Regions from separate parts of the Odoribacter sp. N54.MGS-14 genome, predicted to be linked through region 2. Evidence: riboswitches for the same ligand, from Rfam matches in the RefSeq annotation. Region 2 holds a riboswitch; each other region holds the start of a gene.
What was found. Region 2 has a riboswitch for cobalamin ahead of WS42_RS06495 (TonB-dependent receptor plug domain-containing protein). Riboswitches for the same ligand answer to the same signal wherever they lie in the genome.
Positions count from the first base shown of each region.

Region 1: another riboswitch for cobalamin. It lies ahead of WS42_RS08535 (TonB-dependent receptor); the one in region 2 lies ahead of WS42_RS06495 (TonB-dependent receptor plug domain-containing protein).
Region 3: another riboswitch for cobalamin. It lies ahead of WS42_RS03755 (4-hydroxyphenylacetate 3-hydroxylase family protein); the one in region 2 lies ahead of WS42_RS06495 (TonB-dependent receptor plug domain-containing protein).

Region 1 is NZ_LARL01000035.1:22,625-30,027, forward strand. It holds gene WS42_RS08535 (TonB-dependent receptor) at 1-1,467, opposite strand, end outside; cobalamin riboswitch at 1,522-1,714, opposite strand; gene WS42_RS08540 (glycoside hydrolase family 20 protein) at 1,947-4,274, shown strand; gene WS42_RS08545 (beta-N-acetylhexosaminidase) at 4,292-6,361, shown strand; gene WS42_RS08550 (RNA polymerase sigma factor) at 6,374-6,937, shown strand; partial or broken gene WS42_RS08555 (hypothetical protein) at 7,018-7,403, shown strand, end outside.
Region 2 is NZ_LARL01000021.1:27,162-39,964, reverse strand. It holds gene ileS (isoleucine--tRNA ligase) at 1-1,402, opposite strand, end outside; gene WS42_RS06535 (hypothetical protein) at 1,529-3,268, opposite strand; gene WS42_RS06530 (glycosyltransferase family 2 protein) at 3,273-3,980, opposite strand; gene WS42_RS06525 (aspartate kinase) at 3,994-5,253, opposite strand; gene fbp (class 1 fructose-bisphosphatase) at 5,465-6,478, shown strand; gene WS42_RS06515 (acetate--CoA ligase family protein) at 6,523-8,580, shown strand; gene WS42_RS06510 (hypothetical protein) at 8,577-9,308, shown strand; partial or broken gene WS42_RS06505 (Rpn family recombination-promoting nuclease/putative transposase) at 9,357-9,935, opposite strand; gene WS42_RS06500 (hypothetical protein) at 9,939-10,127, opposite strand; cobalamin riboswitch at 10,255-10,458, shown strand; gene WS42_RS06495 (TonB-dependent receptor plug domain-containing protein) at 10,778-12,803, shown strand, end outside.
Region 3 is NZ_LARL01000010.1:24,874-37,676, reverse strand. It holds gene clpP (ATP-dependent Clp endopeptidase proteolytic subunit ClpP) at 1-571, opposite strand, end outside; gene WS42_RS03800 (superoxide dismutase family protein) at 720-1,244, shown strand; gene WS42_RS03795 (heavy metal translocating P-type ATPase) at 1,366-3,312, shown strand; gene WS42_RS03790 (Fur family transcriptional regulator) at 3,312-3,743, shown strand; gene WS42_RS03785 (threonine/serine exporter family protein) at 3,919-4,437, opposite strand; gene WS42_RS03780 (threonine/serine exporter family protein) at 4,434-5,213, opposite strand; gene WS42_RS03775 (acyl-CoA carboxylase biotin carboxyl carrier protein subunit) at 5,222-5,743, opposite strand; gene WS42_RS03770 (acetyl-CoA carboxylase biotin carboxylase subunit) at 5,753-7,237, opposite strand; gene WS42_RS03765 (acyl-CoA carboxylase subunit beta) at 7,291-8,832, opposite strand; cobalamin riboswitch at 9,050-9,235, opposite strand; cobalamin riboswitch at 9,595-9,798, shown strand; gene WS42_RS03755 (4-hydroxyphenylacetate 3-hydroxylase family protein) at 10,076-11,539, shown strand; gene WS42_RS03750 (NifU family protein) at 11,517-11,828, shown strand; gene WS42_RS03745 (acetyl-CoA hydrolase/transferase family protein) at 11,843-12,803, shown strand, end outside.

The DNA of each region.
Region 1 (7,403 bases), on a different contig from region 2:
GTCGCCCCACTTATAACTCAAGGCAACATTGGGAGTAGCATAATTTTTAAAAAATTCGTTATAGATATACCGCAACCCGACCACAGCCTGAAAATTCTTCCATAACCGGATCTCATCCTGCAGGAAAAGAGCCATCGTATACATATTTTCCCCATCCAGATCATCGGTAGCACTCATCAAAGTCTCTTTCACATACTCCATACCCACAGAAAATTTTTGTGCCTGTCCGAGTTTAAAAATACCTTTTAACGAGCCATTGTAATAATGCACTTTTTTCCGGGTATCTTTCCCCCGGGAAGCTTCTCCGGGCTTACTGACCGAGTCGTAACGCGAAGTAAAATTATCGGAATAAAAATCGGCATCGATATAAGCAGATTTATTGATCATATATTTAGCTCCTGCGCCATAAGTATACGTTTCATGCTCCATATTGTATTTATACACCGATGCCGGCCGGTCGTTCTCCCAATTATAATACGTACCCCTTATCCCCAGGGTGAGACGATCGTTCACCGCATAAGTAAAACGTTGATTCACTGTATTGGAATAAAAGGCAGTCGAAGCTTCCTTATCCGTTGCCTTGTCTTTTTCCGGATTACGATATTTCCGTTTTGTCTCTTTATCCGTCGCATAAGCAGCCTCCAAAGCATTCAATTGCCATCCGTCGGCCTGCAAGCGTTGATAAGAGGTATACGAACCGAATTTACCCTGATTAAAATCTGCATTCACAGCCTCCGAGAAACGCCCCTTACTCCCATAACGGGTATCACTGGAAACCTGCATCACATTCTTCGCATCGTCGGTAATAATATTGATCACCCCTCCTATCGCATCGCTTCCATAAAGCGCCGAGGCAGCACCGTTCAAAATCTCGACCCGCTTGATGTTAGCGACATTGATACGGGAAATCCGGTCATCCCCGGCCAGCCGGCGCCCATTTTCCAACACCAGTATATAATCGTCATTCAGGCCGTTCAAACTCATGGTTGTCCCCATACCGCTCGTCACAAAAGCAAACGAAGCATTCATCTTAGTCAATACTTCTTCCATGGTCGAGAGGTTGGCTTCCCGGATATCCTGAGCCGTAATAACCGATACCGGCACCGGGCTGTCTTTCATCCGCCGGTGTGTTCCCGTTCCGGTGACTACAACCTGACCGATATTGATGTAGCTGTTTTCCAATTGCACAACGACCTGGCTTTCCCCGCTCTTTACCGTAACCGATTTTGGAGCATAACTGACATGAGTCACCCGCAACTCATGGGTTCCTTCGGGCAGATTCCGAAGGATAAACTCTCCTTTAGCATTGGTCGAACAACCCGCAAGACTATGGTCTACCCGGATATTGGCACCATCTACCGGATTCCCGGATTCAACACTCACCACTTTACCGCTGATAGTCGTTTGCGACCATACCTGACCAACGACAAACAACAAAACGATTGTCAGCGCACACCACTTTTTCATTAATGATAGAAAATTAGATATTTAACAATCACATTTCTGACCCCGGAAATGCTTATTTTCTGTATAATTCTGGCAGGTTTCCTGACTTATCCCTGAAAAGCGACCTTCCCATCCTCCATTGGACAGTGGCATAAGAAACTTATCAATTACGGGATTCACAGTAGCGGGCACTATTCCGGATTCTCACCGGATTCCCTTTTATGTAACGGATGAAATCTATTACATCACCAAAATTGCAACAAAGGTAGAAAAAATTAAAAAAATCTCCTGCAACAAACCGGGAAATTATTCAATGAACTACCGGGAAACGCCCAGGAAGCCTACGACTCAGGAACGACAGCCGAACCGAATCCGGTCTTGTTAAAAGCGAAACACCGGTAAAAAAAGAGATGGTGTTTTATATTATTCTCCTATTACTTTGGGCACGTGTTTGCTATTTTATTTGCATGTGTTATTTTTGTAGTTATGAAATGGTTATTATGAAAAATTTATTTAGAACAGTCAGCGTGATTGCTTTAGCCGGCTGGTTTTTAGCGTGTTCAGAGAAAAAGAGTGAACCGTGTTACGAAATTATTCCTGCCCCGCTGGAAATCCGGGAGAATTTTTCAGGCGGGGAATTCGTGTTGGATGATGGCGTGTGTATTGTTTACCCGGGAGAGAACGAGGCAATGCGTCACAACGCTTTGTTTCTGGCGGATTACCTGAAAGCGGCTACCGGACGGGATTACCGGGTGGAAACCGGTTCGCGCGGGAAGAAAAATGTAACGTTACAATTAGATTCGAGTATTAAAAATCCGGAAGGGTACCGTGTGAATGTGTCTGCCAGCGGAGTAGTGATTGCCGGGGCAAGTGAGGCAGGCGTATTCTATGGCATACAAACGTTGCGCAAGGCTATCCCTGTAAAGGCGAACAGTGTTCCCGTATTAACCGCTGTCGGGATAGAAGACGAGCCGCGTTTCGGTTACCGGGGGGTACATCTCGATGTGTGCCGCCATTTTTTCACGGTAGACGAGGTGAAGAAGTTTATCGATATGATGGTTTTGCATAACATGAACCGATTACATTGGCATATTACCGACGACCAGGGATGGCGCATCGAGATAAAGAAATATCCTGAGTTGACAACAGTAAGTTCCCGTCGCACGGAAACGGTGATCGGGCATAATAGCGGTAAATATGACGGTAAGCCGTATGGCGGTTTTTACACGCAGGAGCAAGCACGGGAAATAGTGGACTATGCCGCCGAACGCTATATTACCGTGATCCCCGAGGTCGATTTGCCGGGACATATGCAGGCGGCATTGGCCGCGTATCCGTATTTGGGGTGTACCGGAGGTCCGTACGAAGTGTGGAGAATGTGGGGTGTGTCCGAAGAAGTGCTTTGTGCAGGGAACGACAGCGTGTTGACTTTTATCGATGACGTATTGACAGAAATTATGGAGATTTTTCCTTCCGAGTACATTCACGTAGGAGGAGACGAGTGCCCCAAGGTGAGATGGGAAAAATGCCCGAAATGTCAAGCCCGTATCAAAGCATTGGGTATCAAAGGTGACGACAGGCACACGAAGGAGGAATATTTGCAGAGTTTTATTATTTGCCACGCGGAGAAATTTTTAAATGAACACGGGCGCCGGATGATCGGCTGGGACGAAACACTGGAGGGCGGTTTGGCCCCGAATGCCACGGTGATGTCCTGGCGCGGGGAAGGTGGAGGTATCGAAGCCGCACGCCAACATCATGATGTGATCATGACTCCGGACACTTACTTGTATTTCAATCATTACCAGAGCAAGGATACCGAGGAAGAACCGGAAGCGAATGGAGGTTACTCCCCGCTAGCACACGTGTATGGTTACGAACCCATACCTTCAATGCTCACTTCTGACGAGCAGAAGTTTATCAAAGGCGTGCAGGCGAACCATTGGACGGAATATATCACCACTTTCCCGCAATTACAATACATGGCTTTACCGCGCTGGGCGGCTCTTTGCGAAATTCAGTGGAGCCAACCGGAGAAGAAAGATTACGCTGATTTTCTAGAACGATTGTTGCGGCTGACTCGTTTGTACGATGCCCTGGGATATAATTACGCGAAGCATATATTCGATGTGACGGCAGATTATCGCGTTAACACGAAAAACGGGACGGTGGATATTTTCACGGGCACGATTGACGACGCACCGATTCATTATACGCTGGACGGGACAGAACCCACGGTTCAGTCGCCGGTGACGGCGGGGGTGTTGTCTGTCAGTCAAAGCGGAACGTTTCGGGCGATGGCGGTGCGTCCCTCAGGAAACAGCCGCGTAGTGACGGAAAAGATCACTTTCGGCAAATCGACTTGCAAGCCGATAGTCGCTAACCAGCCCATAAACGAGCAGTACAAGTTCAACGGAATCACGACTCTTGTCGATGGTTTGCAGGGGAATGGCAATTATAAAACGGGGCGTTGGATCGCTTTCCGGGGTAATGATATGGATGTGACGATCGATTTATGCCGGGTTGAGGAAATCTCTTCCGTGACATTTCACAATTGCGTAGAAAAAGGGGATTGGATATTCGACGTGCGTTCCGTGGCCATAGAGGTTTCGGAGGACGGGAAAAATTTTGAGCGCGTGTTTTTCGGGGAATACCCGGAGATGCAGGAATCCGACCGTAACGGATTGTACGTGCATAAGCAGACATTTGCCCCGGTGAAAGCCCGTTACATGCGGATTATGGCTTCTCCCGAGAATGTAATGCCCGATTGGCATCCCGGGAAAGGTTACCCGGCGTTTTTGTTTGTGGATGAAATAGTAGTGAATTAAAGAAAGATTCGGAAGATATGTCGTTTGTACGGAATCTGTTTTTCAGCGTGTTCCTGGGTGTCTGGGGAACATTGTCGGCACAGGAGGAAAGGGTGATTCCTGTCCCGAGGGAAGTACTCCCGGGAACAGGAGAGTTCCGTATATCGGAAGTTACGGCATGGCACACCAATCTGAGTGGAGCGGAGAAGGAAAGTTTAGTCAATTACGCGGCAGCGGAGTTATCTACGGGGAGACAAGAATGGCACGGAAAAGATCATACGGGCAAGGATGTCGTATTTTTTCAAAAAATATCCGATGCGGGCATTCATCCCGAAGGGTATGTTTTGGAAGTTAAACCGGAAATAGTGACGGTATCGGCCTCTACCGCAACCGGTTTGTTTTACGGTTTGCAGTCATTGCTGCAATTGATGAAGCCGGATAAACGGGGAGGCTGGACAGTTCCGGCGGTGACGGTTAAAGACTCCCCGCGGTTCGGGTACCGCGGATTCATGATAGACGTTTCGCGTCATTTCCGCCCGAAGGAGTTTGTCAAGAAGCAGATAGACGCTATGGCCCGTTATAAGTTGAACCGCTTGCATTTGCATTTGACGGATGCCGCCGGTTGGCGTATCGAGATCAAAAAATACCCGAGGCTCACAAGTTTTGCAGCGTGGCGCCCGGAAGCGGAATGGAAGAAATGGTGGAATACTGCCGATGGACGCAAGTATTGCGAGCGGGAGGATCCTGCCGCTCAAGGCGGGTATTACACGCAGGAGGATATCCGGGAGCTGGTGCGTTACGCGGCGGAACGCCATATCACGATAATTCCTGAGATAGAGATGCCTGCCCATTCGGAAGAGGTATTGGCGGCTTATCCCGGTTTATCGTGTGCGGGTGAACCTTATAAGGGGTCTGATTTTTGCGTGGGTAACGAGGAAACGTTTACTTTTCTGGAAAATGTACTTACCGAGGTGATGGCGCTTTTCCCGTCGGAATATATTCACATCGGGGGCGATGAGGCTGGCAAACAGGCATGGAAGAGTTGTCCGAAATGCCGGCGGCGGATGGCGGACGAGGAGTTGAAGAACGAGGATGAATTACAGAGTTATCTGATTTGCCGTGTGGAGAAGTTTTTGAACGGCCACGGGCGTAAGTTGTTGGGATGGGACGAGATCATGGAAGGCGGGTTGGCTCCGAATGCCACGGTGATGGTGTGGCGGGGCGAGGAAGGCGGAGTAAGGGCCGTGAAAGCCGGGCATCGTGTCGTGATGACTCCCGGAAAATTTTGTTATCTGGATAGTTACCAGGATGCACCGCAGTTTCAGCCGGAAGCAAGCGGGGGGTATTTGCCACTGGCTAACGTGTATTCGTATGACCCGGCATCTCCCGCGTTCACAGAGGAAGAGGCGAAATTGATTTATGGCGTGCAGGGCAATTTGTGGGCGGAGTATATCCCTACCGATGAACATTACGAATATATGGCTTATCCCCGTTTGTTGGCTATCGCTGAAGTGGCGTGGAGTGAACCTGCCAACAAGTCATATCCTGATTTTCGCAGGCGGGTATGCCGGGAGATCGGATGGTTGCGTGACCGGGGGTACCATCCTTTTCCCCTGGAGCAAGAGTTAGGGGAACGTCCCGAAGCAAAGGAAAAGGTCGTTCATTTGGCATTGGGGAAACCGGTGGTGTACAATGCTCCTTATAACGAACATTACAAAGCGCAGGGGGATAAGACCCTGACGGATGGCATCCGCGGGGGATGGACGTATTCCGATGGCGCGTGGCAGGGGTTTATATCGCGGGACCGCCTCGATGTAACTATCGACCTGGGGAAGGCCATTTGCATAACTTCCGTGGAGGCAACTTTTATTCAAATGGTGAATCCCGAGGTGTTTTTACCATGCGAAGTGATCGTTTCTTTCTCGACAGACGGGAAGAATTTCGTGGAAGCGAAGCGAGAGGAATACAAGGTATCGAAAGAAAAACCGGTCTGCTTTGGAAACTTCGGTTGGACAGGATGTGCCTCGACCCGTTACGTGCGTTACCAGGCCCGTTCGGACAAGGATTTACGCGGTTGGTTGTTCACGGACGAAATCATCGTGAAGTAAAAATGATAATGTATGGATGAAAACGATATTTTGCTCGTGAAACGGTTAAAGAACCGGGAAGAGAAAGCTTATGTTTTCTTGTTCGAGCAATATTATAACCGTTTGTATCGTTTCGCTGCCAATTATTTACGCGATCCCAAGGCTGCTCATGATATCGTACAGGATTTGTTCATGGATCTTCTCGAAAAAAGCGAGGTACTGAATATAACGACTTCGGTAAAAGCCTATTTGTTTGTGATGGTAAGGAATCGTTGTTTGAATTTCCTCCGGAATTTGAAAATCAAAGACTCGTATATACAGAATGTACTGGAAGCCCATTTGTATTCGGATACCGTAGACGCGATCGATGAAGGCTCCGTGTTGGATGAGTTGCAGGTCATTGTCGATAAGATGCCCCCGGGGATGAAAGAGGTTTTTCGTTTACGTGTCACGGAGGATTACAAATTTAAGGAGATTGCCGAGAAATTAGGAATCTCGGAAAATAGTGCCAAGGTTCAAATGAATGGAGCAATCCGGATGATCCGGGAAAAACTGCCTTACCTGAAAGACCGTCTATTGTTATTTGCTTTATTTTAAATCTTTTCCCCAAAAAGTAATATTTTGTCTTAACTTTTTTCCTTTTTGAAGTGTCTTAATAGAAATTATATCTAAAAATAATGAAAAAGGGGAAAGACGAATCTTTGGAATGGACGCTAATCAAGAAGAGTCTTACTGAAGATTTGACACAAGAAGAACAGGAGCAACTGAATGCCTGGTTGGACACTCTCCCGGAGCATCGGGCTTTTTACAACCGGATTTCCAAGTTCGACCGTACGGAAGGTATCGGGGGATTGCCGGAGGAAATATATCGGCATGACCTGAACCGGTACATAGATAAATTCCGACAAAATAAGCGGAAAAACAATAAACGACGTCTGGTATATCTCACCCGCTACGCGGCGATATTTATCGTGTTGTTGGGTGTGGGATTGTATTTCCGGTACACGAACGGTTTGCAGGAGATGATGCCTGATAATATGTCCGCTATTACTCAGGTCTTACC
Region 2 (12,803 bases):
CGGTACGCCAGCAATGCGGATAATTGTGTTCCTGTTTCTCGACCTTGAATGCTTTATTTTCTTTTTTCAACATGACAGACAGGTCGATGTCAAGGGTGGTATCTTCTTCAGTCAGTTGCGGGTCATAAGCGTTTTTGACAAACCGGCCGGCATACTCACTGTAAAGTTCGGTATTGACATGGTTCTTTACAAACTCGGGATCGATTTCTTCCAAAACGAAAAAACGTCCGCGTTTATCGACCATCGGTTGTTTATTACCGTCTTTGTCGACCAATAACATCGGAGCGATTCCGGCTTGTTTGGCAACCCGGTCGTCGTCGGCACCGAAAGTCGGAGCGATATGTACGATGCCGGTTCCGTCTTCTGTACTCACATAATCCCCGAGAATCACCCGGAACGCATCTCCTTCGGGACGCATCCAGGGCATCAGCTGTTCATAACGGATACCTTCGAGTTCCGGACCTTTGAATTCTCCGACTTTTCGATAAGGAATCAATTTATCTCCTGCCTGATAATCTTCCAGGGCCAAATTTTCAGCTTTGGGATTGAAATAGGCATTGAACCGATCTTTGGCCAAAACGACGGTCACCGGAAGGTAGGTATAAGGATTATAAGTCTTTACGACATAATAAGTGATATTGGGTCCTACAGCCAGGGCGGTATTGGAAGGCAAAGTCCAGGGTGTAGTTGTCCACGCCAGGATATATACCGCTTCGCTGTCGGCAAACAGCTTTTCGGATTTTTCGTCCCGGATTACCTTGAATTGGGCGACACAAGTCGTATCCTTTACATCCCGGTAACATCCCGGTTGGTTCAGTTCGTGTGTACTCAGACCGGTACCTGCAGCCGGAGAATAAGGCTGTATGGTATAACCTTTATAAAGAAATCCTTTTTCATACAATTTCTTCAATAGGTACCATAATGTTTCGATATATCGGTTGTCATAAGTGATATAGGGATTTTTCATGTCTACCCAATATCCCATTTGCTTTGTCAGATCTTCCCATTCTTTTGTGAATTTCATGACATCTGCACGACATTCTTTGTTATATTCCACGACGCTGATCGTTTTACCGATAGCTTCTTTGGTGATTCCTAATTTTTTTTCTACACCAAGTTCTACAGGGAGGCCATGCGTATCCCAGCCTGCTTTACGTTCTACTAAAAATCCTTGCAGAGTTTTATAACGGCAGATGACATCCTTAATGGTTCTGGCCATCACATGATGGATTCCGGGCATGCCGTTCGCTGAAGGAGGACCTTCATAGAAAACGAATGAAGGGTGACCTTCCCGTGTCTTCAAACTCATTTCGAAAGTCTTGTTTTCTTCCCAGGTTTTTAATATCTCTTTGTTTACCTCAGAAAGATCCAGGCCTTTGTATTCAGGAAATTTCTCGTTCATTATAGGTGATTTTTATATTTGCAATAGTAAATGACACACCTTGTTGTGCACTTTTATAAAAACAAAGTGCAAATATATCATTTTTGAATGGAAATTGATATAGTTCTCTTTTATAATCAGATAAAATTATTGTGCATTTGTTTCAGGCTTAGTCCAGTCGGGATGAAATTCGAAAATAAGAGTCGGGGGTTCCTGTTGGGCTCCCCGGCTTTCAAACTTGCCGACGAACTTGAATTTTTCCGGATAATGTGTCGAGATCAACGGATACAACGTATAGTAGGCATGCCGAAACCAATGGTCGATGATGACATGGGTGGCTTTTTGATCGGTCAGCTGTTGCAGGATATCTTCCGGTTTTCCGTATTGGGAAAAACTACCGCATTTTTTCCCTCCTGAGTACATAAAGAATATTTCCGGTTTCCGGCAAATCACCCGTGCGCTATCGGGAAGATTTTTCCCGCACCATTGCATGGCGGCTGTAAATTCTGCAAAAGCATTTCCGGCAATTTCAGGACTCCAGGTTTTGTATTTCGCCAGCTGCTTTTTTTCGACCAAAGCCTGGGAATAGGCAGGAAACATGAAAATCAGGGCAAAGATAATCATGCAGGCAGCCGGTAAGAATACCGGAATATTTTTTCTCCGGCGTTTACCCAGATAAAGAATCACCGCATTTATACCGTAGAAAAACAGGAAGATGAAAAAAGGAATAGCGGCGATGAAATAGCGAAGACCGCCGTATTGTTCCGGCCATACGAGCAGGACTGCCATGGTTGCACCCAAATAGAGAAACAGGAGTAATCCGCCTTTGGGCAATTTGATGAGACCGAAAATGATCAGAAATGCGATCAGCATCCCCCGGAAGATTTCTCCCCCGGAAGATTTGGCAGTCAGATTATAGGGGGTATTCAAAATGGCGTTGGGCAGCCATTTGTTCAAATAGGATCCGAAATTATCGGTAATCCGGTTTTTCCAGTCGTCCCAATTGGCCATCGTTTGTCCATTCGGTTTTTTCATAAAGTCTTTGATGTAATCGTTGCTTGTTTTGCCGACGTTTTTGTTCCGTACGTCCCAGGCCATTTTCGTACCCCAGAACGAACCGGTCAGTAATACGAACAATAATCCGTATCTCAGTAGCTGTTGGAAAAAAGTTTTCCGGAACGAGGATTCTTCCAGGTTTTTTCTGTTTTTGTACAGAGCATAACACCGTTTGAAAAAGAGTATACCGCTATAAATGATAATTGCCAGAATAAGTGAAGTGCCCATAGTCCGGACAAAATAGATATAGTTGACCAGGAACAGAAGAAGAACGAGCAAAACCGTATCCCGTACCCCTTTTTTGGTAAAAAGTTGTTCCGGTTTTATGCTCAGCATCAAGAAGATTGCTGCCACGCTACAAAACAGGAAAAGCATTTCACTCATCATGATCGTGGCATACCGCAATATCTCTGCATGGATAGAACAAAACATACAAGTCAGGAAAGCAACGATGATACTTCCCGATATTTTTTTCAATAAAAAGAAAAGCAGCAAGATAGCGGCATAAAGCAAGATACCGTTTGCTATTTTTACGGCATTGATATTATCCGGAAAAAATTTCATCACTCCGGCAACAAAAACCGGATATCCTGGCGGGAAATGAGTATGTGGAGTTTCAGAAAAAGAAATGGTGTTGGTAAATCCTTTACCTTCTGCCAGCGCTTTTCCCAAAGCATAATAATGGATATTATCTCCGTTCATATCCAGTTTTACATCGTAAATCTTAGTATAAGTGCTCACAAAACAGATCGTAACGATGAATAATAAGACATATAAAAAGGAACGACTGTCTAGTAGCGTCTGAATTGAATAATTTGTTTTTTTCTCCATCCTATTAGTTTTTAAAACGATATTTTAACAGAGTCCAGATGGCTTCCAGACCATCTTTCCAATTTATTTTTTTTCCTTCGGCGATGCTACGTGGATAGTAATTGATCGGTATTTCGTGAATTTTGATTCCTTGCTTACAAACTTTTGCCGTTACTTCCGGACAAAATTCAAATCCCTGGCATTTTAATGGAATGGATTTTAAAAATTGTGCATCGAAGAATTTATAACAGGTCGGTTCGTCTGTCAGATGTTGGCCGTATAAGAGATTCGTGACAAAAGTGACTAACCTTCCGCCTAAATAAAAACGCAGGTAAGAATGTTTGTTCGAAGGTTTCAGAAAACGGGAACCATAGACTACTTTTGCATCGTTTTCGATCACCCATTGTAATAAAGGATTATAATCTTCGGGGTCATATTCCAGGTCTGCATCCTGAATGATGATCCAATCCCCTGTCGCTAATGCTATGCCTGTTCTCAACGCTGCTCCTTTCCCCTGATTGAAAGGCTGGAGGTGATAATGTATATCCAGATCAGGGTGGGCCTGCATGAATTGCCGGCATTTTTCAGCCGTACTATCTTTTGAACCGTCGTCGATAATGAGGATCTCTTTTTCTGTTTCTCCAATCAATCGGGTCTGATGTATTTTTCCGAGAATTTGGGAAATCGAACGTTCCTCATTATAGGCAGGTATGATGATAGATAGTTTTTTCATTGGCAGGATCGTTTTAATTGTCGGCTACGACAAAACGGGCTGTTAAACGGCTGCGTTGTTCTACCAACACATTTTTATGGCTGGTCAGCTGTTGGATGATGTCTTCATTGTAATGGCGAATCGTCAGTAAACGCACATTTTTGTTGTAGAGTACTTCGTATTCGTCATGGAGTTCATCGATGAAACTTTCAAAAATCGCTTCATTATAGTCGATGCAAAAAGAGAATGTGATTGCTGAATTTTGCATCAGGTTAAGGCGGAGTCTGTATTTGGCTAACGTAGCGAAAATACGGCTCAGTTTTTCTTCTGCTATAAAAGAAAAATCCCGGGGGGAAAGAGTCAGTAATAACTGATCTCCTTTATTGATATAAATCGGAGGTAATTTCAATTTCTCGTCCAATTCCCGGATCACCGAACCATGACTTTCCGGGTAAAGGAAAGATCTTACGAATAACGGAATCCCTTTATTTTGCAACGGTTTGATGGTTTTCGGATGAATTACTTTCGCTCCGCAGTTCGATAGCTCGATCGCTTCTTTATAGGATAGCTTACTGATAATTTCTGTATTTTCATATATTTTGGGATCGGCATTCATAATACCGGGCACGTCTTTCCAAATGGTAACATCTTCGGCATCCAGCAAATTGGCCAAAAGGGCTGCGGTATAGTCCGAACCTTCACGCCCCAGGGTGGTCGTTTGATTGGTCGTCGTTCCGGCAATGAATCCCTGCGTGATATACATAAATGTATCCTGAAAATTGAATGTCTTCCGGCACAACTGAGCCGATAATTCGATATCTACACAAGCATTCCGGTAGTTTTGGTCGGTAATCAGACATTTACGGATATCGGTAAACTTGGCTTTTCGCCCTTGTTTCTCGAGATAGGAGGCAATGATTGTTGTCGAGAGCAATTCACCGAAACAGATGATCCGGTCGTATTCATAATCGTAACAGAGGGAAGGATCACTTTTTAGGATAGTGTCCAATTCCTGATACAGGGCTTCTACCCGGGCATTTACTTCACTGTCGGCAGAACCGAAAAGATCCCGGATAATCTGCTGATGGAAATCTTGAATGCGCTGAAAAACCTCTGCAATATTACCGGTTTTCCCGAAATAAGAATTACACAAAACTTCCAGGGCATCGGTCATTTTTCCCATCGCCGATACGACAATGATTAAATTTTCCCGCTGGGTATTGATGATTTTAAATAAATTTTTTACACCTTCGGCATCTTTAACGGAAGCGCCACCAAACTTATATACGTTCATTGCGTTTAAATTTAAACACGATAATTAATTCATGGCGCTAATTTAGATATTAAAATTGAATAATAATGTGGAATCAATTCGGATTGAATGAAAACTTATTTGATTTTCAAAAAATCTGTGATTCTGAGGGAATACTAATTTCATGAAAACGTTTGTGTATTACGATTTATCATTTTATATTTGCATCTAATAACAAATAGAATCAGAATCAATGAATAAAGTTACAACCTTAAATCAGTTTATTATCGAACAGCAGGCAGGAGTACCTCAGGCAACAGGGGGTTTTTCTTGTTTGTTACATCACGTAGGTATTGCAGCCAAAAAAGTCAACCGGGAGGTGAATAAGGCTGGTTTAGTGGATATTCTGGGGCGTGCCGGCTCCGAGAATGTACAAGGTGAAGACCAGCAAAAACTGGACATTTATGCCAATGAGACTTTTTTGTCGGAACTGAAAGCCAGTGGTGAATGTTGCGGTGTTGCTTCAGAAGAAAATCAGGATATCATTGTTTTTGACGATGGATTGAGCCGTGATGCGAAATATATCTTTTGTATGGATCCGCTGGATGGCTCTTCGAATATCGACGTGAATGTCTCTATCGGTACTATTTTTTCTGTTTACCGCCGCAAATCTCCGCTGGGCGAAGTTGCGAATATCGATGACTTTTTACAGCAAGGTTGTGACCAGGTTGCTGCCGGTTACGTTATTTATGGCTCTTCTACGATGTTGGTATATACGGCCGGCAACGGAGTGAACGGTTTTACGCTGGACCCTTCTATCGGGGAGTTCTGTCTTTCACATCCGAATATTAAAACACCGGAAAATGGTTTTATTTATTCTATAAACGAAGGAAATTATGAGAAATTTCCGGTGGGAGTGAAAAAATATATAAAGTATTGCCAGGAAACCGATAAGAAAACCAAGCGTCCTTATACTTCGCGTTATATCGGTTCTCTGGTGGCCGATTTCCACCGGAATTTATTGAAGGGAGGTATTTTTATTTATCCCGAAACCAATAGCCATCCGACAGGAAAACTGCGTCTGTTGTACGAATGTAATCCGATTGCATTTATTGCCGAGCAAGCCGGAGGATTGGCTACGGATGGCGGAAACCGGATATTGGACATGACCCCTGAAAATATCCACCAACGGATACCTTTTTATACCGGCTCAAAAAATATGGTCACTAAAGTAGGGGAATTTTTGAAGTTTTTCAATAATATATAATTGATAAAATTGAATAGTGAATTTTATAGTAAAATTCGGAAGATATGATTAATAAACAATTGCTAAATCCTTCCAGCATTGTGGTGGTTGGAGGATCGGACGATATTCAGAAACCGGGTGGTAAGGTATTGAAGAATTTGATCGATGGACATTTTAAAGGGAGTTTATATGTGGTGAATCCGAAAATGGATGAAGTACAAGGTATCAAATCCTACCGGGACGTGAAAGATTTGCCGGAAGTGGATTGCGCTATCCTGGCCATCGCTGCCAAATTCTGTCCGTCGACGGTAGAGATGCTGGCGAAACAAAAAAATACCCGGGCATTTATCATTCTGTCTGCCGGATTTAGTGAAGAGAATGCAGAAGGGAAAGCATTGGAAAAACAAATTGTAGAAACGATCGATTCTGTCGGGGGAGCTTTGATCGGCCCGAATTGTATCGGTGTATTGACAACGAACTACAATGGGGTATTCACGACCCCTATACCGAAATTGGATCCGAAAGGAGTAGATTTCGTATCGGGCTCGGGAGCAACGGCACTTTTCATTATGGATGCCGGTATGCAGAAAGGTGTAAAATTTTCGAGTGTATTTTCAGTCGGTAATTCTGCCCAGTTAGGCGTGGAAGAGGTCCTGGAATATTGGGACGAATCTTTCGATCCTGAGACAAGTTCACGGATTAAATTGATGTATGTAGAGAGTATCGATAAACCGGAAAAATTATTGAAGCATGCTTCCTCACTGATCCGGAAAGGTTGTCGTATCGCTGCGATCAAATCAGGCGGTTCCGCTGCCGGAAGCCGTGCTGCTTCGTCGCATACCGGAGCTTTGGCCAGCTCGGATGTAGCCGTGGAAGCTTTGTTCCGGAAAGCCGGTATCGTACGGTGTAACGGGCGGGATGAACTGGCCACGGTGGCGGCTATTTTTAACTATCCAGAATTGAAGGGAAAGAATATGGCTATCGTAACCCATGCCGGAGGACCGGCCGTAATGCTGACAGATGCCTTGTCGGACGGGGGAATGGAAATTCCTCATTTGGAAGGACCGAAGGCTGAAGCATTGCTGGGACAGTTGTTTAACGGATCTTCTGTAGGTAATCCCATTGACTTTTTAGCGACAGGAACAGCTGAACAATTGGGAATTATCCTGGATGCCTGTAACCGCGATTTCGATAATATCGACGGTATTGCAGTGATCTTCGGTAGTCCCGGGCTTTTCCCCGTTTTCGATGTATATGAAGTATTACGTGAAAAAATAGCTACTTCCCCGAAACCGATTTATCCCATATTCCCCTCTTCGATGGTGGTGAAAGAGGAAATCGACGAGTTTGTAAGGAAAGGTGGCGTTTACTTCCCCTATGAAGTGAATTTTGGTAATGCTTTGTGTAAAATATACCGTACTCCTGCTCCGCAACCTGCCGAGCCCGAATTGCCGGAAGTAGACCGGAAACGGATCCGGGCTGTCGTCGATCAGGCTGAAAACGGCTATCTGTCACCTGAACAGATCCATGAATTGCTGGATGCTGCCGGTATTGCCCGGGCAAAAGAAGGAGTGGCCGATAAAGAGGAAGAAATTGTCGGTTTGGCCCGTCAGATCGGTTTCCCGTTAGTGATGAAAGTAGTAGGACCTGTCCATAAATCCGATGTCGGTGGGGTAACCCTCAACGTAAGGGACGAAGCGACGGTACGCAGCGAATTCCGTCGGATGATGCAGATCAAAGACACGCATGCCGTCATGCTGGCTCAGCAGTTGTCCGGGACCGAAGTGTTTATCGGGGCTAAACGGGAAGATAAATTCGGACATATGGTGTTGTGCGGATTAGGAGGTATCTTTATCGAGGTATTGAAAGATGTGAAAGCAGGCTTGGCTCCGATTGCCCAACCGGAAGCTTTGGATATGATCCGTAGTTTGAAATCGTATAAGATCATTCAGGGAGTACGGGGACAAGAACCGGTGAACGAACAAAAATTCGCCGAAGCCGTGTCGAGGGTGTCCATGTTAGTGAAAGTGGCTCCTGAAATTTTTGAGATGGACCTGAATCCATTACTCGGTAATAAAGAAAATGTGGTGGCGGTGGATGCCCGTATCCGGATTGAAAAATGAAAAAACAAGACTTTATTTTTATACTGGGGGTAGCGGTTTTGCTGCTACCCTTTTTTATCTGCCGGCCTGTTTACGAATGGTATCATGCTTTTAATGCGGCTCATGGCATGATCATGAGTTTCCTGAAATTTGCCATCTTGTCGACTTTGGGAGAGATGATCGGCTTGCGGATTAGTGCCGGCGTGTATTGCCGGAAAGGATTCGGGGTTTTGCCCCGGATGTTTGTATGGGGGATATTGGGGATGGGCATTAATATGGCGATGGTTATTTTTTCGAATGGTACTCCGGCATTTTTGCAATACCTTGGCATGCAGGAGGCTCCGGCGGTTTTTCATGCACCGGGATTGTGCTGGGCTAAAGTAGGGGTGGCTTTTGCCGTGTCGGTGAGTATGAATACCATTTTCGCTCCGGTATTTATGACGCTGCATAAAATTACGGATACCCATATTCTGATGCACGGCGGTACACTCCGTGGTTTCTTCACACCACTGGATATGGGAGGGATCATGAGCAGTTTGAATTGGAGGGTGTTGTGGGGATTTGTCTTTAAGAAAACCATCCCTTTCTTCTGGTTCCCGGCTCATACCATCACTTTTCTGTTGCCCGGCAATATGCGGGTATTGTGTGCTGCCTTGTTGGGAGTGGTATTGGGAATCCTTTTAGCGGTAGCAGCCCGCAAAGGGGACACTTCCGCACCGGATAAGGGAAGGGTTGAAAGAAAGATATAAATAAAATGCGGTTTTCTGAATTGATTTATTCAGTCGGAAAACTATAATTTAAAGTTCTTTAATTTCTTTGACGGGAAGGCCGGTCAGCTCACTGATATCTTCTGCGGCAAAACCTTTTGCTTTCATATTACGGGCGATTTCCAGCTGTTTCTTTTTTTCGACTTCTTTCCGGCCTTTTTCCATCCCCTCCTCTATTCCCTTTTCTTTGGCGAAAGCGATTGTCATTAACTGGTCGCGATAGACCTTGATACTTTCGTCGTACTTTTCGCGTTCTTCTTTTGTCAGTGATGCGAGTCGATGATTTTTTCCAGTTTTTCGAACACCGCTTTGCGGGCCTTAAACGGTAATCGGTTTAGTGTTTCCATATTCTTTAATACATAAATCCAGCGTTCAAAATCAGTTATACATTCTTCTTCTTCATTCGTAAAAGCCGGAAGTTCGATGAAAATAAAGCGTAGTTTATCCGAAAATACCTCGTGTGTATTACGGTCGGAGAGTACGATGTCCGTACACAGTTTGCCCGGAGAATCACCCAGGCGGAAATTCATGAAGAACACACCGATCCTGAATATGCCGTTCACCTACCAACAGATCGTTCAGAAAGTCGATCAGCAGACCCTTTGTCATTTCCTATCCGAAAATGATTTTGAATCCGACATCTGTAAAAGGATTGATAAACTTCGCCATGATAGTTCTGTTTTCATACAAAGAAAGCGAATTTCCTTCGTATGACCAAGCATATCCGTTATTTCCTGCATCCTGTTTCTGCCATACGATATATCCCCCTGAAAGAATCGTTAACGGAACAAAATCTCGCATAGACCATGCTACAGTCAATGGCTCCCCGGTGGCTGGAAATACAGATCTCCTGTAAGAATATGGTCGCAGTCTGTCTGAAAAATTGGAAAATATCGTAAAAGTATCTTCTTAAAATAAAAAAATCGATATCTTTGCATCCGATTTTGGTGTCACGATTCTGCTGCTACGGAAAAGTGATGAAAAGGGAATCAGGTGAGAATCCTGGACAGACCCGCTGCTGTAAGCTCTGCTAAAATCTTCAACAATACTTTAGCCACTGTTCTGGAAAGAATGGGAAGGGCGTTTGAAGATTGGAGTAAGTCAGAAGACCTGCCGAAATGATGTATGATTGATAAACCTTCGGGGATTAAGGTTGCTCGATTCGGACTTGATTTTTTTTACAAAGGGTGTGCTTTACGGCAGGGATTATGCCGGAAAACAATTTCCAGTCAGGATTCTGCAATATGATTTCTTTTCAGGTGAATTTAGAATTATGCAAAATGTTACCGGTAAACGGGGAAGCGCCGGTGGCACATGAATGGGGTGAATTTATGCAAGTTTTTTGAGGGGAAACTTTCAATTTGTTGGGAGTAGCTTTGCTGCTGTTACAACGAATAAACTTGTATGTGATTAGCAAACAATAATTTATGTCGGTGTAAAACAAATTCAAGATGAAAAGGAAATTTATTTTAACTTCTCTTGCCCTTACGTTCTGTATGGGCATGTATGCAGAGCAACCTGTAACTATAAAAACCGATTCCATGCGTCGGATAGATTTGGAGGAGGTGATGATCCATGCGACTAAAACCGGAGCTTTATTAAAAGATCTTCCGAACAGGGTAGAGGTGGTGACCAAGCGGCAGATCGAAGCTTCGGGGATCAATAATCTGACGGACCTGTTGAAAAATTTTGTTAATGTGGATGTGATCGAATATCCGGGATATAATTCTTATTTCAGTATTCGGGGATTCAAACCGACAGAAGGAAAATATACGACAGTCCTGATCGATGGAGTACCGGCCGGTACTACCAATATGGCGACACTTTCTTTAGGCGATGTAGAGCAGGTGGAAGTACTGAAAGGCCCTTTCTCCGCCATGTATGGTTCGGATGCGATGGGTGGAGTGGTGAACATCGTCACCAAACGGAATAAGGATAAACTCACCGGAGGAATCAAAGTTGCAGCCGGAAGTTATCAAACTTCCAAAGGGGCTTTTCATGTCGGTGGACGGATCTACCGGGGGCTTTCTTTCGATGCCTCTTTCGATTATACTGCTCAGGCACGAAACTATAAGATCGGAGACCATAATCTCTTGCATATGTCGGCAACGGATAAAGCTATCCTCGGTAAAGATACTTATGGTATTAAAATGAATGGCTCTCGGCATAGCGGTATCGCCGGTAAAGGCCGTATCGGTTATGATTTCGGGAAAAACTGGTCTTTGAATTTTACCGAGATTTTTTTTGTGGGTAAGGACCTGCCGACGGGAGGAAATGTCTGGGGGGCTAACGGATTGAAAAAGAAAGATGTCACCCGGTATACCGAAAAATTGGAACTCAACGGAAAAGTGAATAATCATAGTTTGTTTTTCGCTCCTCATTACTCTACAGCTAAGACCGATACTTATACGGCAGACACCGATACGGCTTATGTGTATTCGGGTAACGAACTGAATACTTATGGATTTACAGTACACGATAATCTGATTTTAGGCAAACAAAGAATTGCTTTCGGATTCGATAACAATAATGAAGTCAGTGAGATAACCAGTTTTAAAGCGCGTGGTGAGATTAAAGCACCTTATCAACCCCGTTTCCGGAATACGGCTTGGGGGATATTCCTGCAGAGTAACTTGAAATTATTTAAAGAAAAATTGGACTTGTCGGTCGGATTGCGCTATGATTATATCGATTTTAAACTTCGGAAAACACCTGGTTTGGAGAATGAAGAGAAATCGGAAAGTTACAACACTTTCAATCCCAATATCGGCGCAAAATACAATATATACGGCGGTATGGCCGTCCATGCCAGTTTCGGTACAGCTTTCAGCATGACCGATGCTTATCAGAAAGCCGGAGAATTTTTGTACAGCGGTACGCTTACCGTAGGAAATCCTGATCTGGATCCTGAAAAATCCCGTACGTTGGATGCCGGTTTGACATTCAGCCGGCCGGAACTGGGGGTAAATTTTGATTTTACTTATTTTTATACGTGGAATGATGATCTGATTGTGGAAGAGGCATGGACCGATGAAGAAAGCGGACAAAAGTACAAAACGTTCAAGAATGCCGATAAAGCAAAAAAAAGTGGAATGGAAATTATGGCTTCTTATGACTTCGGCCGTCTGTTCGATAGTGACTTTGCTTTGAAGCTTTATGGAAATCTGACCTGGATGTTTACCTATCAGGATCAGACTAAAGGAGTATGGAACAAAACATTATCCGTTCGGAAACAGAATGCCAATTTCGGACTCGATTTCTTGCATCAGAAAGGATTCAGTGCGCGGCTGAACGGACGTTTTGCCGGACATCGCATCGAGAAAAACTTTATCGGTGATAAATATCGTCCGACATTGAACGATTTGTTAAGTGAAAGCCAACCCGGGTATTGGGCTGATAAACTGATTAAGCATCCGCAATTTATGGTGTTCGATTTCTCGGCCTCTTGTCCGCTTGTAGAGAATGTGTCGGTCGGTT
Region 3 (12,803 bases), on a different contig from region 2:
GTTGACCGGAATGTTCGGAGATGATGGTATACAATTCTTTTTTCAGTTTCTGTACTTCTCTGGAAGTGATCTCGATATCCGCAGCCTGGCCTTGTACGCCACTCATCGGTTGGTGGATCATAATCCGGGAATGGGTTAGAGCCGAACGTTTTCCCTTGGTTCCGGCAGTCATCAGTACCGCTGCCATCGAAGCTGCCAAACCGGTACAAATAGTCGCTACATCACAATTGATATATTGCATCGTGTCGTAAATCCCCAAACCGGCATAGATAGAACCTCCCGGGCTGTTGAAATAAAGTTGGATATCACGCCCCGGATCGGCAGTTTCCAAAAACAACAACTGGGCCATAATGATATTTGCCACATCGTCGTCGATGGGTACTCCTAAGAAAATAATCCGATCCATCATCAAACGGGAAAAAACGTCCATGGTTGCAATATTCAGTTGGCGTTCTTCTATGATATTCGGAGTGATATAACTGTTCGTAGCTGTTTGAAACCGATGAAGGTTCAGACTACTGATCCCTTTGTGCTTTATAGCGTATTTTTTGAATTCGTCTTGTGGAAACATAGCTTTTTTATTAGTTTTCAAGGGGCTAAATTACAAAAAAACTATGCAATAGCAAAATCAATGGATATCGATCTTGAAACGGGCGACTTGAAACTTTATCCGGTGAAGCCGCGTATAATCCTATTACAGAATTTTAAATGGACGAGAAATGAGGTTAGTATTGTTTTTTCTTTTGGTTTTGTCGGTATTATGTATGTCTCAGACAATTGAACAAAAATGTATCGAGAAGCCGATTTATGAGCTGTCGGAAAATGGGAAAGGTAAAATTGTAGGTTCGATCGAAGTGAAAGAACAAGGGAAAGGAATAGCGATTCATGTCGTTGCCTCCGGCTTGAAGCCGGGACAATATGGTTTTCATATGCATGAAAAAAATACGATGAGTAATACCACCGATGACAAAGGGAATACGGTAATAGGTGGAGGACTAGGTGGACACTGGGATCCGGATAATACGCATAAACATGCAGGTCCTCATGGGGATGGACATCGGGGAGATCTGGAAATGTTACAAGTCGGGAAAGAGGGGACAGTCGATCAAACCGTGATTTCGACCCGGATACCTTTCAAGGCTGTCAAAGGGAAGGCTTTCGTTATTCATGCGATGCCCGATAATTTTATGGATCATCCGGTCAATGGAGGAAGCGGTGCCCGTATGTATGCTGCCCCTTTTTAGAGATTACAACGATTATTTTTAACACTGATAAGTCTTTTCACCAGGAACAGTATGGATCACTTTTGCAACCTGGTTGCAGGAATCTTCCCTTATTTTTGTATCGAACAAATGATAAAAGAATATGGAAGCTACTTGTCAGCGTTGTGCGCATACACATACTCATGCCGGAGATTGTGGGCATACTCATGATCAGCAAGGAACCGGATTTTTGATCCTTTCGTTTTTACTTCTCGTTGGCGGAGTTATACTGCGTTATCTGCAACTCCCTTTCTGGATGATTCCGGGAGTTGAAGTGCTATGGTTTTTACTGGCCTTTCTTCCGGTCGGATTTCCTGTGATGGTTGAAGTTTGGAAAAGTATACGACAGAAGGATATATTCAATGAATTTTCCCTGATGTTGTTGGCAACGATAGGGGCTTTTTGTATCGGTGAATATCCGGAAGGGGTAGCGGTGATGCTTTTTTATTCGGTGGGAGAGAGAGTACAACATCGTGCAGTCGACCGGGCCAGAAGGAATATCAGGCGTTTATTGGATGTCCGTCCTGAAAAAGCTTTGGTTTTACGGCAAGGGAAAGAACAGTCGGTTTTCCCCGGTGAGGTTGAGGTTGGAGAGATGATCATGGTAAAACCCGGAGAACGGATTCCGCTCGATGGATTGTTACAGGAAGAATATGCTCTTTTCGATACCTCTGCCTTGACTGGAGAGAGTCTGCCCCGGACTATAAATCGTGGTGAAGAGGTATTGGCAGGAATGATCGTCTCTGGTCAGGCGATAAGATTGAAAGTGACTAAGCCTTACGAACAAAGTGCTTTAGCCCGGATACTGGCTTTGGTTCAGGATGCTTCTGAACGAAAAGCCCCGGCAGAACTTTTTATCCGTCGCTTTGCCCGTATTTATACTCCTGTGGTATTTTTGTTGGCCTTATCGATTATGTTGTTGCCTGCTTTGGTGGCAGCTTTCCATCCCGGATTCGATTATTTTTTCAAAGATTGGGCATACCGGGGACTGGTATTTTTGGTGATTTCCTGTCCCTGTGCCTTGGTGATCAGTGTCCCTTTGGGCTATTTCGGTGGAATTGGAGCGGCTTCCCGGAAGGGGATATTGTTTAAAGGCGGTAATTATCTGGATGCTATTACTCACGTCAATACTGTCGTATTCGATAAAACCGGTACTTTGACTACAGGCCATTTTCAAGTGTCTTCGATGGAGGCGGATACCGTTTCATCGCAAAGGTTGTTAAGTATCCTGTTGACCTTAGAGGAAAAAAGTACTCACCCTGTAGCACAGGCGGTTACCCGTTATGCCCTGCAAGAGGGAGCCGGGAGAATCGGTGTCACGCATTTACAAGAATATCCCGGTTATGGATTAGAAGGTGTGATAGAGGGAAAAAATGTTTTGGTCGGTAATATTCGCTTGTTGACCGATCGGGGAATAACCGTTCCGGCAGGAATTTCCGAGCGTGTCGCTACGGTTGTTGTGTGTGCTATCGCGGGAAAATATGCCGGTCATTTATTGCTTTCGGATACGCTGAAAGCAGATGCTGTCGAAGCTATCGGGCGGCTGAAACAGTTGCATATCGATAATATTCAGTTATTATCCGGCGATAAAAAAGAAATAGTCGCTATCTTTGCTAAGACCTTGGGGATTCGGCATGCACGAGGTGGTTTACTGCCGGAAGATAAAGCGGCTTACCTGGAAAAATTGAATGCAGAGGCCGGTGTTTCTGCCGCTTTTGTCGGAGATGGTATGAACGATGCTCCGGTATTGGCTTTGAGTGATGTCGGTATCGCTATGGGAGGATTGGGGGCGGATGCTGCTATTGAAAGTGCCGATGTGGTTATTCAGACCGACCAACCTTCCAAAGTGGCTACGGCGATTTCGATCGGACGAGCGACCCGACGGATTGTAAAGCAGAATATTGCCGGTGCTATCGGGGTGAAGTCACTGATTCTGATTGCCGGTGCTTGTGGATTCGTCACTTTGTGGGCGGCTGTCTTTGCCGATGTCGGTGTGGCTTTGTTGGCTGTATTGAATTCCGTACGTATCCTCAGTAAAAAATTCGAATGATGATAGAGGAAGATTTTTGCTTACATAAACTAGTTCTCCGGGATATCCGGCCGACGGCCATCCGGGTGTTGGTGCTCCGCACTTTGTTAGAGATGAAACAGGCGATGTCGGTCTCCGATCTGGAGGCTCAACTCGATACTGTCGATAAATCCACGATTTTCCGAACTCTGACCTTATTCCTGTCCCACCATCTGATTCATGGGGTGGACGATGGAAGCGGTACGTTAAAATATGCAGTATGCGACGATAGTTGTCAATGCGCGGTCGAAGATCAGCATATGCATTTCTGCTGCGAATGTTGCCATAAAACTTTTTGTGTGAAAAGTATACATATTCCCTCGGTACAATTACCTCCCGGTTTTATCCAAACCGGTGCCAATTATGTGATTAAAGGCTTATGTGCTGCATGTGCCCTCCGGAAAAAGGAATAGTCTGTGAGGGTGGGGTCGTGAGCTATTTGCGGGGGAAATAAGATAATCTTTCTCGCACTAATTGATTCGTTGTTTCTATAAAAATCTTTCCCGGGACTGTTGTCTGTTGTAGTTAATACGGATAAAGATTTTAGGATATTTATTTCTATGTTTGTGATATTTGCCCAATCGGTTTTTAGGCTTGTTTTTTGTGATGAGGGGGTAGCAGCCGGGTCATAGTGAACGATTGTTTATAGAAGATGAACATGGCGAGTGAAACACCGATGACGAGTGCAAACATAACAAATAAAGTAGTCAGGCCATTGCGGAAGATTTCGACAATCAGTTGTTGTGACTGGGATACATCGTCGCTTTTCATAAAGCGGATGAGGGCAAGTACAGTTTTATAGGCATACATACCTGGGATCATGGGAAGTAGAGCCGGAAAAGAAAATACTTCCGCCGGACACCGGACGAGGCGGGCGGCTAACATACTTAGCATCCCGATTCCGAAAGCTGCAAAGAGTGAAGATATGGTCAGATTCAACGGGGTGTAATGTAATAGGTAGAAACGACAGGCATGGCCGAAAGCTCCCAGTAAGGCTACAACTGAAATAGCACGTTTGGGGGGATTGGAGATAACGGCAAATCCGATGGCGGCAATAGCGGCAAATAATCCGTCGGTGAGGACAGGTAACCAGAATTCGTTGTTCATAATATATCTTTTCCTAAAATTAATAAAGTCATGGATAAGCCGAGAGCGATACAAATAATTAATATCGTGGCATTGATTGTTCTGGATAAACCGACAAGGACGTGACCTTCGAGTATATCCAGGATGGAATTGATCAGCGGTACTCCGGGAATCAGAAACAGGACGCTGGTACCTAGTGCGATATCTTGGGTGGTCCCTAAATTGCAGAATACTCCGAGTGCGGCAGTCAGGGAAGCGATAAAGGAACAAATAATAAAGATGACCATATGATTCAACTGAAGTTTGGTGAGTTCCTGACGGATAAAAAAGCCGGCCAGGGTGGCAATCCATACCAATCCCATGGCGATCGGATCTCCTCCGAACAAACGGCAAAATGCAGCATTGGCACAGGCAACCAGCAACAGGACCATCCAGCGTGACATACGTGGGGTGTTGACAATGGTATTGAACCGGAGCTGCAGCTCGTGAAGTCCCGGATGGTGGTCATAAGCTTCCCAGCTCAGGGCACTCAGGTCTGATATTGTACGGAAGTTTAAAGCCATTGCTGGAATCCGTCGGACGTAAGTTCGTCGGATGGAGTAGTCTTCGGAATGTTTGACGGTCATGGTGATGTTGCGCTGAAAAATGGTCATATCCACTCCAAAGCCAAAAGACTCGGCGATGCGGGTCACGTTTTTTACAATACGTGAAGTATGGCTGCCGACTGCCATCAGTGTGGTGGCGTAATCCAGCAGAAAATTCGATAATTCCTGTATTTTTTTGCTGTGTTCCTGCATGGCTGCGTTTAGAGTTTGATTTCTGCTAAAATTTCGTCTTTACCAACGATTTGGCCGGTTTTGACACATAAACGACTGATTCGGCCTCTGTGGGTGGCGGTAATGATGTTTTGCATCTTCATGGCTTCAAGTATCAAGAGAGTGTCGCCTTTGTTGATTTCCTGACCGTTATCTACTTGGACGTCCAGTATTTTGCCAGGCATGGGAGATTTGATGATTATTGTCGCCAAGTCGCTTTGACGACTGGCCAGTATTTTTTTCCGTTTCAGAGAGAACGGAGTTTCAACAGAGAAAGTATATGCGACACCGTTGAGCAATATTTCGTATTCATTTTGTTTCCGTGAAACAATTTCTACTGGATAACGCAGTCCTTTATAAGATAAGACCAAAAATCCGTCTGCTTCCTCTATCAGGTCGAGGCGTATATTTTGCCGTTTCAAACTGAAATCATAATTATTCTTTACTGTAAATTCGAATTCCGTTTGTCTGTCGCTGAGAGCGATGTATTTACTGATTTCTTTATTATTCATATTTGGTACTTATAGATTTCTGATTCGTTTGTTCAATACCCAGGGGTCGATTTGTGTGTCGGGACCGATTTCAGGAGTATTTTCGTGTGTGTAGGTATACACGGCGAATAGAGCTGCGAGCAATTCTTCGTGCGGTTCGCGCCAGACCGTCGAATGGAGGCGGGTTTCAATGAAGGAGGTGTCGAAATCACCGTTACGGTAAGTTTCGTTGTGTAATACTGCTTTGCAGAAAGGGATTGTGGTACGGATCCCTTTCACATGGAAACGTTCGAGTGCCGAAAGAGTCCGTTCGATGGCTTGTTCGCGGGTGTCTCCGGTGACGATCAGTTTGGCTACCATAGAATCGAAAAAAGGGGTAATTTCTGAACCGGGGGCAATACCGGTTTCAATGCGGATGTGATTGCCTTGTGGTAAACGAAGTTGACGGATAACACCGATACTGGGAGAAAATCCGGCTTGTACGTCCTCTGCGTTGATCCGGCATTCGATAGACCAGCCGTTGAGGTGAATCTGAGATTGACGCAACGGTAATTTCCGGCCCGCAGCGATATTGAATTGTAATTCCACCAGATCGATTCCGGTGATTTCTTCTGTAACCGGGTGTTCCACCTGAATACGGGTGTTCATCTCCATGAAATAGAAATGCTTCTGATGGTCGAGCAGGAATTCCACTGTTCCCAGACTTTGATAGCCTGCCTGTTTTGCCAGGGAGACTGCTGCTGCTGCCATTTTTTTCCGGAGGCGTTCGTCGAGAGCGGGTGACGGGGCTTCTTCCATCAACTTCTGATGTTTACGCTGTATGGAGCATTCCCGTTCGCCCAGATGCACGACATTTCCATAATTGTCGGCTACAATCTGAAATTCGATGTGCTTCGGGTTTTCGAGGTATTTTTCGATAAATACCGAAGGATCGTTAAAGGCTACCTGTGCTTCTGCGGTTGCTATTTTGTAAAGTTGTTCGAGTTCATCCTGATGATGGACAATACGCATTCCTCGTCCTCCTCCGCCCGATACTGCTTTGATAATGACCGGATAGCCTAGTCGTTTGGCAATTTTCCGGGCTTCATCGAGGGTATGTACGGCTCCTTGGCTGGCTCCAAGCATGGGGACTCCGCTCTGTGCGGCAATTCCTTTTGCTGCAACTTTATCGCCCATAAGTCGGATGACTTCGGGTGAAGGGCCGATAAAGACGATTCCATTATCCCGGCAGCGTTCGGCTAATTCCGCGTTTTCAGACAGGTATCCATAACCTGGATGTAATGAGTCGATCTTATATTCCCGGGCTAGTCCAACCAATCTGTCGATATCCAGAAATTCCGGTATATTCCCATCGGTTTCCGGGAAATTGATCACGGCATCAGCAGCTGATAAATATACAGCTTCGGGTTCTTTGGCTGTTCGGACGACATAAGTTTTGATGCCCATGCGCCGGGCTGTACGGGCAATTCGGATGGCTATTTCGCCTCGGTTAGCTATTAAAACTGATTTTATCATATCTATTTCATTATCTTTTTATTTTGTCCCCCTTTTCTTTCGCTTTTATCTTTTTAAAGCGGTATATTTCCATGTTTCCGGCGGGGTAGACTGACTGATTTCTTTTCTAAAGATTTAAGTACCCGGATGATTTTCAGTCGGGTGACGGACGGGTCGATGACTTCATCGATAAATCCTTTTTCGTTGGCGATATAAGGATTGGCAACCTCCTCCCGGTATTGTGCCAGTAATTCTTTTTTCAAAGCAACGGGATCTTCGGCAGCGGCCAGTTCTTTGTGGTAGAGAATGGCGATTGCCCCTTCGGGTCCCATGACAGCGATTTCTGCTGTCGGCCAGGCAAAGTTGTAGTCGCCACCGATCCCTTTGCTGTTCATAACGATATAGGCTCCTCCGTAAGATTTTCGCAGTACGACGGTGATTTTGGGTACAGTAGCCCGGGTGTAAGCATACAATAATTTTGCTCCATGGCGGATAATCCCGGCATGTTCCTGATCAGCTCCCGGCAGGAATCCGGGAACGTCTTCAAGAGTAAGGATGGGAATATTGAAACTATCACAGAAATTGATGAAACGGGCAGCCTTGACAGAAGAGTTCATATCCAAAGTACCGGCCATCACCTGAGGTTGGTTGGCGACGATTCCGGTTACATAGCCTCCGAACCGGGCCAAGCCGATAATGATATTGGGGGCATAGTTTTCAGCTATTTCCAGAAATTTACCTTTATCGGTGATCAGCCGGATGATATTCCGGACGTCATAAGGTTTGTCGGGATCTTCGGGAACAAGGTCTCTGAGACTTTCTTCTATACGGTCCGCCGGATCGTCGGTGGCCAGATAGGGAGCATTCTCGATATTGTTGGAAGGAAGATAGGAAAGCAGCATTTTCACTCCCCGCAAAGTGTTCTCGTCATCGTTGAAAACAAAATCAGCGACTCCTGATTTGACAGCATGTACTGAAGCCCCTCCCAATTCTTCGGGAGAGATGGTCTCATTCAACACTTGTTTAACGACATTGGGGCCTGTAACAAACATATAACTGGTTGCGGCAGTCATAAAGATAAAGTCGGTGAGTGCCGGGGAATAAACGGCGCCGCCTGCTGCCGGACCCATGATCACCGATATTTGGGGAATGACCCCGGAGGCCAGTACATTACGGCGGAAAATACCGGCATATCCGGCCAGACTGGCCACTCCTTCCTGTATGCGCGCTCCTCCCGAATCGATCAGGCCTACAACAGGAGAACCTGTTTTCAGGGCCATATCCTGTACTTTTATAATTTTGGCAGCGTGTACAGAACCCAATGATCCTCCCTGAACATTGAAGTCCTGGGAATAGGCAAATACCTGTCTGCCGTTTATATTTCCAAATCCGGTAATAACTCCGTCTCCATAGGAACGTACTGTTTTACCGAAAGAGGTGGTGGCCGATGGAGAATAAGCATCGACTTCCTCGAAGGTGCCTTCATCAAAAAGAAATTCTATTCGTTCCCGGGCTGTCAGTTTGCCGCGGTTGTGTTGTTTTTCTTCATATGCTTCGCCGTATTGCCGGGCTAAGGCTTCCTGTCTCGCCAGGAATTTTTCAAACGATTTTCTCATGCTAAGTCAGTTTACATCTATTAATTGCTTTATTATTCTGGCAATCTCTTTTAAGATTCGTAAGTGTAGCCGATTGATAATTACTCGTTAATCATCGATTGTTACCGTTGAGCATGGCTTAAACTTAGCTTTCACAAAATAAAGAATACGCAGGGGTATATTTACCCGGACGGGTGTCGGTCTGATAAGGGCTGACTCTGGCTTTATTCCGCGAAAGCATTGTCAATTCGCTGAGGCAGGTATCCTGACTTTCACCGTTTTAGCCGTCCTTCCCGTCTTATGCTGACAGTGGACATGATTGGCCGAACTTTTATGGTGATTACAGTTGCGCGACAGTCCGTGATTTTCACACGGTTCCCTATTCTCCCCATCGTAATGAGGCACCTGAGCGATCTGATTCACATCTTGTAAAGAACTTCAATGGGACAAAAGTATAAAAAATCTTTTATCCGTTGAAATTTTAATAAAATCTTTCCCTTTTCCTTTGTTTTGTTGTTGATTATCAGTGAGTAAAAATTTGTAACTTCTTGTTTTTATAAGAGGCGGGTCTTTGTTGTCCGGATGATCGTCGATTATTTTTATGCATTCCGTTGTTTTTAATCGATTTTTTACTTCATCGGACGTTGAGAGAGGAGAAGGAAGTTCGGGTGAAGGAGGTGTTATTTTATGATTTTTTAGGAGAGGTTTGTTTCATTGCTGCAATTATTTTTCTCATTTTATTTAAAAATTAAAGAAAAAAAGTAGGAATATAAATTTATTTAGGTACATTTGCGTCGTCATGGTGACTCATCCTCACACGGAGGAATGAGTTGAATAGGGAATCCGGTGAGAATCCGGTACTGTACCCTCAGCTGTATGTTCTTTAAAAAGGGTTTTGCATTCTTATGGTCACTTTTTCCTCCGGGAGAAGGGAAGGCCGCAAAATCCGGAACAAGTCAGAAGACCTGCCTGACCTATAATTGCCAGTTGTTCTGGGGAATAAGGACAATGGGTATGTGCGTTGTTTTTCACAATTATTTTGGGAAAAGGGATACGGGTGTGTCCTGGAAAACACGAAGGCATAACCTCGTTTTGGGAGGATGTGTAAAGGATGCTTTTTTATTTTTTAAAAAGGCTGGCGCTATCGTTTCCGTAAAGGGAAAGACGTATGTTATATAGCATACGATAGTTGTCCTTTGTGTCTTTTGATTAGAGAAATAATTCTTTAAATATTGTATTGTTAATCAATAAAACGCCACTAATTATGATGACCAGAGCTGAGTACATTGAAAGCCTCCGCAGATTGAATCTGAAGGTTTATTTTATGGGTGAGCTGATCGAAAATCCTGTCGACCACCCGATGATTCGTCCTTCTATGAATTCTGTAGCCAAAACTTATGAATTGGCTGAAAAACCGGAATATCAGGATCTGATGACTGTTTATTCACCGCTGATCGGCAAGCGGATCAACCGTTTTTGCCATCTCCACCAAAGCACGGAAGATTTGGTGAATAAAGTGAAAATGCAACGTTTGATGGGACAAAAGACGGCAGCCTGTTTCCAGCGTTGTGTGGGAATGGATGCTTTCAATGCCATTTTCTCTACCACCTATGAGATGGACCAGAAGCTTGGGACAGAATATCACAAGCGGTTCACTGAATATATGAAGTTTGTACAGGAAAACGACCTTACGGTTGACGGAGCGATGACCGATCCGAAAGGTGACCGTAGTTTGTCGCCCTCCAGACAGGAAGATCCGGATATGTATATGCATGTCGTGGAAGTGCGGGAGGATGGTATTGTCGTACGGGGAGCAAAAGCTCATCAGACCGGGGCTGTCAATTCGCACGAACACCTGATCATGCCTACTGTGGCCATGAAAGAAGAGGATAAAGATTATGCCATTTCGTTTGCTGTCCCCTCAGATGCCGAAGGCGTATTTATGGTGTACGGCCGTCAGTCCTGTGATACCCGTAAAATGGAGGAAAATGCCGATATGGACCTCGGAAATGCACAGTATGGTGGGCACGAAGCACTGGTTGTTTTCGATAACGTGTTTGTTCCCAATGAACGGGTGTTTATGTGTCGGGAATATGAATTTGCCGGAATGATGGTAGAGCGTTTCGCCGGATATCACCGTCAGTCTTACGGAGGGTGTAAAGTCGGAGTCGGGGATGTATTGATCGGTGCAGCTGCCCTTGCCGCCGATTACAATGGCGTGCCCAAAGCCAACCACATCAAGGATAAGCTGATCGAAATGATACATCTGAACGAGACGCTTTATGCTTGTGGTATTGCCTGTTCGGCAGAGGGTGAAAAGATGCCTGCCGGTAACTATCAGATCAATCTGTTGTTGGCCAATGTCTGCAAACAGAATATTACCCGTATGCCTTATGAGATTGCCCGTCTTGCAGAAGATATTGCCGGTGGGTTAATGGTGACCATGCCATCCGAGCAGGATTTACGCAGCGAAAAGATCGGTCCTTATGTAGAGAAATATTTGCAGGGAGCAACCGGGACTTCTACCGAAAACCGGATGCGTATCCTGCGCCTGATCGAAAATATTACCTTGGGTACGGCAGCTGTTGGATATCGGACAGAATCTATGCATGGAGCAGGTTCACCTCAGGCACAGCGTATTATGATCTCCCGTCAGGGAAATCTGGCTGCGAAGAAAGAACTGGCTAAAGTGATTGCTAAGGTGGATGAAAGCAAAGATAGAAAGTAGTAGTAGTTTTGAGGAACGGGTCCGGGAGATCGTACTTTACCGGGTCCGTCCTCATTTACTGGAACATGGCGGGGATTTGAGTGTCAGGGAAATCCGGGGCCGGGATGTCGGAATTGTGTTTTCCGGAGCCTGTGGAGCCTGTCCTGCGGCACAAATTACGGTGGAACAAGTGGTAGAGAAAGGTTTGCGTCGTGAGCTTGGAGATAAACTCGGCCGTGTGTATCTGATCAACGAAACAGATGAGGGCTTACTCGCTTTTGCCCGGAAATTATTAAACCGAAAAAGGTGATCAAAACGAGGATTATGGAATGGAAAGAAATATATAAAAACAGGTTTGCGACAGTGGAGGAAGCTGTCCGTGCCATAGAAGACGGAGACCATCTTGTGTTCGGACATGCTGCCGGTTGTCCGCAGGTTGTGCCGGCGGAAATGATCGCACAAAAAGAACGCTTGCATGATGTCGGTATTTACCACATGCTTACGCTGAACGATGGCTCATACCTGACACCCGGGACGGAAGGACATTTCCGCCACATCACTAATTTTGTCGGGGGAAATTCGCGCCAGGCTGTCGCTGACGACCGGGCCGATTTTCTTCCTGTATTTTTTTATGAAATACCACAGCTGTTTGATGAGGTATATCCTGTGGATGTGGCGGTAATCCAAGTGTCTTATCCCGATAGTGAAGGAAATTGCAGTTTCGGACTCTCTTGTGATTATACTAAAGCGGCAGCAGAAAAGGCGCGACTGGTGATCGCAGAGATGAATGAAAATATGCCCTATGTCGAGGGAGATAACAAAATTCATATCTCCCGGTTGGATTATATTATTCCGACTAACCTGGCATTGCCCGAAATTCCGCTGCCTAAAATTACGGATGTCGAAAAAGCCATCGGGCGTAATTGTGCTTCTTTGATTGAGGATGGTTCCACCTTACAGTTGGGGATCGGAGCGATTCCGGATGCCGTGCTCCTGTTTATGGGAGATAAAAAAAACCTGGGTATCCATACCGAAATGTTTTCCGACGGAGTGATCGATTTGGTGGAATCAGGAGTGGTCAATGGCAGTAAAAAGACCTTGCATCCGGGGAAATTGGTTGCCACTTTCCTGATGGGGACGCGCCGCTTGTACGATTTCGTCGATAAAAACGCCTGCGTAGAAATGCGTCCTGTAGATTATGTCAACGATCCTCGTGTCATTGCACAAAATGAAAAGATGGTTTCCATCAATTCCTGCATCGAGGTTGACCTGATGGGGCAGGTGG